DNA from 3 places in the Streptomyces sp. NBC_00075 genome. Region 1 is predicted to be linked to each of the others. Evidence: riboswitches for the same ligand, from Rfam matches in the RefSeq annotation. Region 1 holds a riboswitch; each other region holds the start of a gene.

Region 1 (3,269 bases):
CCGCGAGTCCGGCCCCGCAGACGGCGGCCAGCAGGGTGCGCGGCAGCCGCAGGTTCCAGACGATGCCGTCCCGGATCGGGCTCAACTGCGATTCCTCGCCGCCGAGATGGGCCGCCACCGCCGACCAGACGTCGCCGACGCCGATGTCCGCCGGGCCGATGGTGATGGCCACGGCGACGGACGCGGCGAGCACCGCGAGACCGGTCACCGTCCACAGCACGGTGACCGGCACGGTCCCGGTCATCCGGCGAGCCGGTACTCGCGCAGCGCGGCGGCGACCTTCTCCACGCCCTCGACGGTGCGGATCGTCGGGTTCATGGCCTGCCCGCTGAGCAGCACGTACCGCTTGTTCCTGACCGCCGTCATGTTCTTGGTCGCCGCGTTGGACTCCAGGAAGGCGATCTTCTTCGCGGCGGTCTCGGCGGTCTGTGACTTGCGGGTGAGGTCGCCGATCACCAGGACGTCGGGGTCGCGGTCCGCGACGGTCTCCCAGTTGATCTGCGGCCACTCCTCGGTGGTGTCGTCGAAGACGTTCTTCGCGCCCAGCGCGTCGGTGATGATGCCGGGGGCTCCGCAGCAGCCCGCCATGTACGGGGACTCCTGGTTGGCGAACCAGTACAGGACGGAGCTGTCGGAGGCGTCGATCCCGGCGGTGGCCTTCGTGACGCGCGCCTTCAGGGACTCGACGAGTTCGTCGCCGCGCGCTTCGACGCCGAAGATCTTCGCGAGGTCGCGTATCTCGCCGTAGACCGATTCCATGGTCAGCGGCTTCGTGCGGGTTCCGTCGCCGCCGCCGCTGTTGTCCTTGCCTTCACAGTCGGCGGGCGAGAGATAGGCGGGCACGCCGAGTTCGGTGAACTTCTCGCGCGGGGCGACTCCGCCCTTGGCCAGGGTGGAGGCGAAGGAGGCGGCGACGAAGTCGGGTTCGGTGTCCAGGACCTTCTCGAAGGACGGGGCGTTGTCGGCGAGCCGGGGCACGGTGGCGTTGGCCTTCTCCAGGCCCTTCAGCACCGGGTCGGTCCAGGTGGCGGTGCCTGCCATCCGGTCGGCGAGGCCCAGGGAGAGCATGATCTCGGTGGTGCCCTGGTTGAGGGAGACGGCCCGCTTCGGCGCGGAGGTGATCTCGACGCGCTGCCCACAGTTGTCGAGGGTGAGAGCGGTCGGGTCGGCGGGCGATGCGGGGGTCTCGGTGGACGAGCCGCCGCAGGCCGTCAGGAGAACCGTTCCGGTCAGGAGCAGCGCGGAACGGTGAATTGTGCGGGTGACGGGCACAGAACATCCTCTGGCGTCGAGGGTCCAGGCGCGGGACCCGTTCGGACGGTCGGGCCAGCAGGTCTTCGGACTCGGGGTCACCCGGACGGAGCGCCTTCCCGGATCCTGGTCGGATTCGACCGTCGTCCAGTGGCTCGTGTTGCCCCGCCCGTCACCCTCACCGCTGCGCGTCAGCTCCGGATTCACACCGGATTCCCTTGACTGGCCTCAGGAAATTACCACGTGAGGCCGAGGTCACATTTCGGCCGAGGTCAAGGTCACAGCCTGGCGCTCTGCTGCGGCCGGACCTCTCTGCCCTAGCATCCGGGCATGACAGTCCTGCCCAACGACGGGCTCTCGCTGGCCGCCGAGTTCCCTTCCACGACCCATGAGCAGTGGCAGCGCCTGGTGGAGGGCGTCCTGCGCAAGTCGGGCAAGGAGGTCTCGGGCGCGGCAGCCGAAGACGCGCTGTCCACCACGCTGGAGGACGGGCTCACCACCCACCCCCTCTACACGGCGCGCGACGAGTCCCCCGAGCCCGGCTTCCCCGGCTTCGCCCCCTTCGTACGCGGCGGGCGGCCCGAGGGGAACACCGTCGGCGGCTGGGACGTAAGGCAGCGGCACGCGACCCTCGTCGGCGACGCGGTCCTCGCGGACCTGGAGAACGGCGTCACCTCGCTCTGGCTGACCGTCGGCCCGGACGCGATCCCGGTGTCGTCGCTCGCCCGTGCGCTCGACGGCGTCTACCTCGACCTGGCCCCCGTCGTCCTCGACGCCGGACAGGAAGTGGAGCCCGCCGCACGGGAGTTGCTGCGGCTGTACGAGGAGCGGGGCGTCGCCAAGGAGGCGGCGCGCGGCAGTCTCGGCGGCGACCCGCTGGGCCACGAGGCCCGTACGGGCGAGGAGTTGGCGTTCGCGCCGGTCGTCGAGCTGGCGCGGCTGTGCGCCGAGCAGTACCCGGGACTGCGCGCGCTGACCGTGGACGCGCTGCCGTACCACGAGGCCGGCGGCTCGGCCGCGCAGGAGCTGGGCGCGTCCCTGGCGACCGGGGTGGCCTACCTGCGGGAGCTGACCGAGGCCGGTCTGACCGTCGAACAGGCCTGTGCACAGCTGGAGTTCCGGTACGCGGCCACCGCCGACCAGTTCCTGACGATCGCCAAGCTGCGCGCGGCCCGGCGGCTGTGGGCGCGGGTGGCCGAGGTGTCCGGGGCGCCGGCGGCCGGGGCCCAGGTGCAGCACGCCGTGACCTCGCCGGTGATGATGTCGCGCCGCGACCCGTGGGTGAACATGCTGCGTACGACGGTCGCCACGCTGGCCGCCGGGGTCGGCGGCGCCGACTCGGTCACCGTGCTCCCCTTCGACCACGCGCTGGGCCTGCCGGACGCGTTCGCGCGCCGGATCGCCCGCAACACCTCGACGATCCTGGTCGAGGAGTCGCATCTGGCCCGGGTGATCGACCCGGCGGGCGGCTCCTGGTACGTGGAGCGGCTCACCGACGAACTCGCCCACGCGGGCTGGGAGTTCTTCCAGTGGATCGAGGGGCTGGGCGGCCAGGCCGCCGCCCTGCGCTCCGGGCGCCTCGGCGAGGCGCTGGCCACCACCTGGGCGACCCGCTCCGCCAAGCTGGCCAAACGGCGCGAACCGATCACCGGAGTCAGCGAGTTCCCGAACCTCGCCGAGCGCCTCCCGGATCGCGAGCCCGCGCCCGAGCGACCGTCCGGCGGACTCCCCCGGGTCCGTCGCGACGAGGCGTACGAGGCGCTGCGTGCCCGCTCGGACGCCCACCTCGCCGCCACCGGAACCCGGCCGCGCGTCTACCTCGCGACCATCGGCCCCGCCGCCGCCCACACCGCGCGGACGACCTTCGTCTCGAACCTCTTCCAGGCCGGCGGCATCGAGCCCGTCACGGCGGGCACTTTCGAGGAGAGCGGCGCCACCGAGGCCTGCCTCTGCTCCAGCGACACCCTGTACGAGGAGCAGGCGGCGACCGTGGCCGCGGAACTGAAGGCCGGCGGTGC
Region 2 (3,269 bases), 8.2 Mb from region 1:
ACCGCGCTCGCGTTCGATTTCACGAACGGTTTCCACGACACCGCCAACGCGATGGCCACCACCATCTCGACCGGCGCACTGAAGCCCAAGGTCGCGGTGGCCATGTCCGCCGTCCTCAACCTCGTGGGCGCCTTCCTCTCCGTGGAGGTCGCCAACACGATTTCCAAGGGCCTCGTCGACGAGAGCGGCATCCGTCCCGAGGTGATCTTCGCCGCGCTGGTCGGCGCGATCCTCTGGAACCTGCTGACCTGGCTGGTGGGCCTGCCCTCCAGCTCCTCGCACGCCCTGATGGGCGGCCTGATCGGCGCGACCATCGCCTCGGCGGGCGCGGGCGCGGTCCACGGCGACGTCCTGGTGACGAAGGTGCTGATCCCGGCGATCGCCGCCCCCATCGTGGCGGGCATCGCGGCCATGCTGGCGACCCGGCTGTCGTACCGGCTCAGCGTCGGCCACGCCGAGGGCAAGGCGGCGGAGAAGGGCTTCCGGGCCGGCCAGATCGCCTCCGCGGGCCTGGTGTCGCTGGCCCACGGCACGAACGACGCGCAGAAGACGATGGGCATCATCACCCTCGCCCTGGTCGCCGGTGGCGCCGTCGCCCCCGACTCGGACCCGCCGGTGTGGGTCATCCTCTCCGCGGGCCTGGCCATCGCGCTCGGCACGTACCTCGGCGGCTGGCGCATCATCCGCACGATGGGCAAGGGCCTGACCGACCTCCAGCCCCAGCAGGGCTTCGCCGCCCAGACCAGCGCGGCGACGGTCATCCTGGCCTCCTCCCACCTCGGCTTCTCCCTCTCCACCACCCACTCGGTGTCGGGCTCGGTGATGGGCGCGGGCCTCGGCCGCAAGGGCGGCGTGGTCCGCTGGTCGACGGCGACCCGCATGTTCGTGGCCTGGGGCCTGACCCTGCCCGCGGCGGCGCTGGTCGGTGCGGTGGCGGAGTGGGTGACCGGCTTCGGGGACTGGGGTACGGCACTGGTGGCCGTCTTCCTGGTCGCTTCGAGCGCGGCGATCTGGGTCGTGTCGCGCCGCGAGGTGATCGACCACACGAACGTCAACGATGCCGAGAGCGAGGAGCCCGCGGGCGTCGTGACCACGGCCATCGCCGCCGTGACCCCTCCCCCGGCGGGCACCGTGACCGACGACCTCACGGCCACCATCCCCAGCCCGGCCGAGGCCACGGCGAAGCCGTCGGCAACGGCCCTCTGAGCCCAGCCCCGGTCCGAGCAAGAAGGAAGCAGAAGGAAGCAACATGAAGATCGACTGGGCCGCCCTCGGTTCCGTCTTCGGCGTCAGCCTCGTCATCACCGTGGCCATGGTGGGTGTGTTCACCCTGGGCATCGTCGGGCTCTCGATGCGCGAACGGGCGGCGACACAGGGGGAGTCGGCCGGGCTCGCCGTCACAGGGGCTTACGCATGTTTTGCCGCCTGCGCGGCAGTTGTGGCATACGGGATCTATCTGATCGTGGCCTGAGGGCCGAAAAAGCGTGTTCCCGCACCGCCGTCGCGTCGGCGGTGTGGGGCTCAGCACAGTCCTCCTTTCCAGGTCAACGGCAAGTTGACGGGTGTTCCGGGCCCGTGGTGGACTGCCGGAGCCATGTACGGCGGCAGAAGAGGAAGCCGGTGTGAATCCGGCGCGGTCCCGCCACTGTCACCGGGGTAGGTAACCCCGGGAGCCAGGAACTCTCGCCGTCGGTCTCGTCGAACCAGGGCGTGGACACCCTGAGTGAGGACATATCGCCATGCTCGCCTGCCGTTCGAGGTACAGCACGAGGTCGTTTCCCGACCCCACGGCCGGCTGAGCCGATGCGTGCCGATCGCGTCTTCGCGTACGGCGCCGCCCTCGGACTCCTCGGTGATCTGGTTCTCGGCGATCCGCGCCGAGGGCATCCGGTCGCCGCGTTCGGGCGGGCCGCCGGTGCCGTCGAGCGGGTGTTGTGGCGGGACCACCGGGGGTGGGGCGCGCTGCACACCGCCGTGTGTGTGGGCGGTGCCGTCTCGCTCGCCGCGGTGGCCCGTTCCGTCGTACGTCCGTCCCGTGCCGCTTCCGTCGTGCTCACCGGCGCCGCCACCTGGGCCGTCGTCGGGGGGACCTCCCTCGGGCGGGAGGCCCGGGCCATCGGGCGGTCGCTGGAGGCCGGGGATGTCGACGGGGCCCGGGAGCGGCTCCCCCATCTCTGCGGGCGTGATCCGCAGGCCCTCGACTCCGACGGGATCGCCCGGGCCGTCGTCGAGTCCGTTGCCGAGAACACCTCCGACGCCGTTGTGGGCGCGCTGGTCTGGGGCGCCCTGGGTGGCGTGCCGGGGCTGGTCGGGTTCCGGGCCGTCAACACCCTTGACGCCATGGTGGGGCACAAGTCCGTTCGGTATCGGCGGTACGGGTGGGCATCCGCCCGGCTCGACGACCTCGCCGGGTGGCCGGGGGCGCGGCTGACCGCCGTACTCGCCGCTGTCGCCGGTGGTGATCCGCGCGGGGCCGTCCGGGCCTGGCGTGCCGATGCCCGCCGCCATCCCAGTCCCAACGCCGGGCCTGTCGAGGCCTCCTTCGCGGGGGCCCTCGGTGTGCGGCTCGGGGGGACGTTGTCGTACGGGGGGCGGGTCGAGCACCGGCCCGTGCTCAACGGAGAGTACGGGCGTGCCGTCGGTGTCCAGGACGTCGAACGGGCCGTACGGCTGTCCCGGCGGGTCACCTGGCTGGCCCTCGGGGTCAGTGTCGCCGCCGCACGGCTCGTAGCGAAGGGGCGTACGTCATGAGTGGCGGAACTGTCGGTGGCGGGCTGCTTGTCGCCGGGACCACCTCCGATGCCGGGAAGAGTGTCGTCACCGCCGGGATCTGTCGGTGGCTCGTGCGGCAGGGGGTGAAAGTCGCGCCCTTCAAGGCTCAGAACATGTCCCTCAACTCCTTTGTCACGCGTGAAGGTGCCGAGATCGGGCGGGCTCAGGCCATGCAGGCGCAGGCTTGCCGCGTCGAGCCCACCGCCCTCATGAATCCCGTCCTGCTGAAGCCCGGGAGCGATCAGAGCAGTCAGGTCGTGCTCATGGGGAAGCCCGTGGGTGAGATGAGTGCGCGCGGGTATCACGGAGGGCGGCAGCAGCAGCTTCTCGGGACCGTGCTGGAGTGCCTCGCCGAACTGCGGGGCACGTATGACGCGGTGATCTGTGAGGGGGCCGGGAGTCCGGCCGAGATCAATCTGCGGCGGACCGACATCGTCAACATGGGGATCGCGCGCAATGCCCGGCTCCCTGTGCTTGTCGTCGGCGACATCGACCGT
Region 3 (3,269 bases), about 11 Mb from region 1:
GTGCCGGGCCCGCGCCTCCAGGAAGCGGCCCGCGAGCACGAACAGCGGTACGCCGACTGCCGCTTCGAGGTAGATGTGGGCGACGCCGTCGGACGCGGACGGCAGGAGCGTGAACGGCATCCGCATGCCGGGGGTGCCGGCACCGCCGAGGAAGAGTGCGTACGCCGACCAGGCGAAGGACGCCACGACGCCCAGCGAGACCAGGGTGTCCATGGTCGCGGCGGAGTGCCGCAGCCCCCGTACCGCCCGCTCGTGGAAAGGCCAGGCGCCCCACACGGCGACGGGCGCGGCCAGTACGAAGCACAGCCACTGCCAGTTGCCGAACTGGAGCGCGGGCACCATCGACAGGACCAGCACGGGCACCGCGAGCAGGGCCGTCACGACGAGCCGGTCCCGTTCGTGCGTCGTCTCCTCGGGCCCGCCGTCGTCCGTGGCCTCCCGTTTCCTGGGCGGTTCGGGGAGGGCGGCCGTGTAGCCGGCCTTCTCCACGGTCGCGACCAGTTCGTCGGGGCCGACGTCCGCCGGGTGGCTCACCCGGGCCCGCCCGGTGGCCAGATTGACGGTGGCCGTGACGCCGTCCAGCTTGCCGAGCTTCTTCTCGACGCGGGTGACGCAGGCCGCGCAGGTCATGCCGCCGACGGTCAGATCGGTGGTCACCAGGACGGTCGTGGGTTCGGCGCCCATCAGTTGCCTCCTCCGCTCATGTCCATGTCGCCCATGTCGCCCATGTCGTCCGTCTCGCCGGTCCCGCCGCCCGTGCCAGTGCCCGTGCCGGTACCCGTGCTGTGCATCCCGGGCGCGACGGGGCCGGAGGCGGTCCCGGCGGCGTAGGACACCGTGAAGACCAGGGCCAGCAGCAGGAGGAAGCCGCAGAGTGCGGGCGGGGGCGCCGCTCTCCGCAGGACCGCACCCGCGCCGGGTAAGGAGGATTGCCGGGACTCGTCCATCAACCGCGTCTCCAAGTCACGTCGTACGGCGTCGCTCGGATCGCGCCGTACCGGTTGAGTAGTCGGACCGGATGTGGGCCGGGTTCCGGGGCAGCCGTATGGCGCACGTCACATATGCCGGGCGTGATCCACCGCGCCCTGGTGCTGCCCCTTAGGCTGGTCCGTGCAGCTGGTTCGCCCCGTCCGCCAGGCGGGATGCGTCGCAAGAGGGAACCCGGTGGGAATCCGGGACTGCCCCGCAGCGGTGAGCGAGAACGACCGCCGTCATACGCACTGGATCCGGTGAACAGGGTCTGGGAAGCGACGGCCAGTAGGTGTCCTCCGGTCGGAGGGCGTGCTCGCGAGTCCGAAGACCTGCCCGTTGCCCGCGTACGAAGCACTCGTGCGCGGACATCCCGGTGACCTCGTGGGCGGGTCGGCGTACATATCCGGTCGGACGGCCGTCGCGCGTCCGCCCGGTGTGTCGTTCCCTTCGCGCTCCTCGTCCCGTCCCGGGATCCCGGGGAGATATCTCGCGAAGGAGATTTCCGTGACAGCGAAGTCCGCAGCCGCGGCAGCACGGTCCACCGTGTACGGCTACCCCCGTCAGGGCCCGAACCGGGAACTGAAGAAGGCCATCGAGGGCTACTGGAAGGGCCGTTCCGGCGCCGACGCCCTCCGCACCACCGCGGCCGAACTGCGTGCCGCCAACTGGCGCCGGCTCGCCGACGCCGGCATCGACGAGGTCCCGACCGGCGACTTCTCGTACTACGACCACGTCCTCGACACGACCGTGATGGTCGGCGCGATCCCGGAACGCCACCGCGCGGCCGTCGAGGCCGACGCGCTGGACGGCTACTTCGCGATGGCGCGGGGTACGCAGGACGTGGCGCCGCTGGAGATGACCAAGTGGTTCGACACCAACTACCACTATCTCGTCCCGGAGTTGGGACCGGACACCGTCTTCACGACCGACTCGGCCAAGCAGGTCAGTGAACTCAAGGAGGCTCTCGCCCTCGGGTTGAGCACCCGCCCGGTGCTGGTCGGCCCGGTCACCTATCTGCTGCTCGCCAAGCCCGCCCCGGGCGTGCCCGCCGGCTTCGACCCGCTCACCCTGCTGGACCGGCTGCTGCCGGTGTACGCCGAGGTTCTCGCCGATCTGCGGGCGGCGGGCGCCGAGTGGGTGCAGCTCGATGAGCCGGCCCTGGTCCAGGACCGCACTCCGGCCGAGCTGAACGCCGCCGCCCGCGCCTACCGTGCCCTCGGCGGGCTCACCGACCGGCCGAAGCTGCTGGTCGCGTCCTACTTCGACCGGCTCGGCGACGCGCTGCCGGTGCTGGCGAAGGCGCCGGTCGAGGGGCTGGCGCTGGACTTCACCGAGTCGGCCGCCGCCAACCTGGACGCGCTCGCGGCGGTGGGCGGCCTGCCCGGCAAGCGCCTGGTCGCAGGCGTCGTCAACGGCCGCAACATCTGGGTCAACGATCTGGAGAAGTCGCTGTCGACGCTGGGCACCCTCCTCGGCCTGGCCGACCGGGTCGATGTGTCGGCGTCCTGCTCCCTGCTCCACGTCCCCCTCGACACTGCCGCCGAACGCGACATCGAGCCGCAGATCCTGCGCTGGCTCGCCTTCGCCCGCGAGAAGACGACCGAGATCGTCACCCTCGCCACGGGGCTCGCCCAGGGCACCGGCGCCATCACCGCCCAACTGACCGCCAACCGCGCCGACTTGGCCACCCGAGCCGCATCACCCATCACCCGCGACCCCGCCGTACGAGCCCGCACGGCCGCCGTCACGGACGCCGACGCCCGCCGCTCACAGCCCTACGGCGAGCGTGCCAGGGCCCAACGCGCCCACCTGCGCCTGCCGTTGCTGCCGACCACCACCATCGGCTCCTTCCCGCAGACCGCCGAACTCCGCACCGCCCGCGCCGACTTGAGGACGGGCCGGATCGACCAGGCGGCGTACGAGGATCGCATCAGGACGGAGATCGGCGAGGTGATCGTCTTCCAGGAGAAGACCGGCATCGACGTCCTCGTCCACGGCGAGCCCGAGCGCAACGACATGGTCCAGTACTTCGCCGAGCAGCTGACGGGGTACCTCGCGACGCAGCACGGCTGGGTGCAGTCGTACGGCACCCGCTATGTCCGCCCGCCGATCCTGGCCGGCGACATCTCCCGCCCCGAACCCATGACGGTGCGCTGGACGACGTACGCCCAGTCCCTCACCTCACGCCCGGTCAAGGGCATGCTCACCGGGCCGGTCACCATGCTGGCCTGGTCCTTCGTCCGCGACGACCAGCCTCTCGGCGACACCGCCCGCCAGGTCGCCCTCGCCCTGCGCGA

The links. Region 1 has a riboswitch for cobalamin ahead of OG787_RS02760 (ABC transporter substrate-binding protein). Riboswitches for the same ligand answer to the same signal wherever they lie in the genome.
Region 2: linked by a shared signal. The riboswitch ahead of OG787_RS38550 (cobalamin biosynthesis protein) and the one ahead of OG787_RS02760 (ABC transporter substrate-binding protein) in region 1 are both predicted to bind cobalamin.
Region 3: linked by a shared signal. The riboswitch ahead of metE (5-methyltetrahydropteroyltriglutamate--homocysteine S-methyltransferase) and the one ahead of OG787_RS02760 (ABC transporter substrate-binding protein) in region 1 are both predicted to bind cobalamin.

What each region holds. Positions count from the first base shown of each region.
Region 1 covers NZ_CP108243.1:608,471-611,739, forward strand. Annotated here, with positions in the region: gene OG787_RS02755 (FecCD family ABC transporter permease) at 1-244, opposite strand, end outside; gene OG787_RS02760 (ABC transporter substrate-binding protein) at 241-1,272, opposite strand; cobalamin riboswitch at 1,311-1,493, opposite strand; gene OG787_RS02765 (methylmalonyl-CoA mutase family protein) at 1,582-3,269, shown strand, end outside.
Region 2 covers NZ_CP108243.1:8,791,424-8,794,692, reverse strand. Annotated here, with positions in the region: gene OG787_RS38560 (anion permease) at 1-1,206, shown strand, start outside; gene OG787_RS38555 (hypothetical protein) at 1,250-1,471, shown strand; cobalamin riboswitch at 1,562-1,704, shown strand; gene OG787_RS38550 (cobalamin biosynthesis protein) at 1,804-2,751, shown strand; gene OG787_RS38545 (cobyric acid synthase) at 2,748-3,269, shown strand, end outside.
Region 3 covers NZ_CP108243.1:11,248,559-11,251,827, reverse strand. Annotated here, with positions in the region: gene OG787_RS49515 (heavy metal translocating P-type ATPase) at 1-684, opposite strand, end outside; gene OG787_RS49510 (hypothetical protein) at 684-947, opposite strand; cobalamin riboswitch at 1,101-1,324, shown strand; gene metE (5-methyltetrahydropteroyltriglutamate--homocysteine S-methyltransferase) at 1,477-3,269, shown strand, end outside.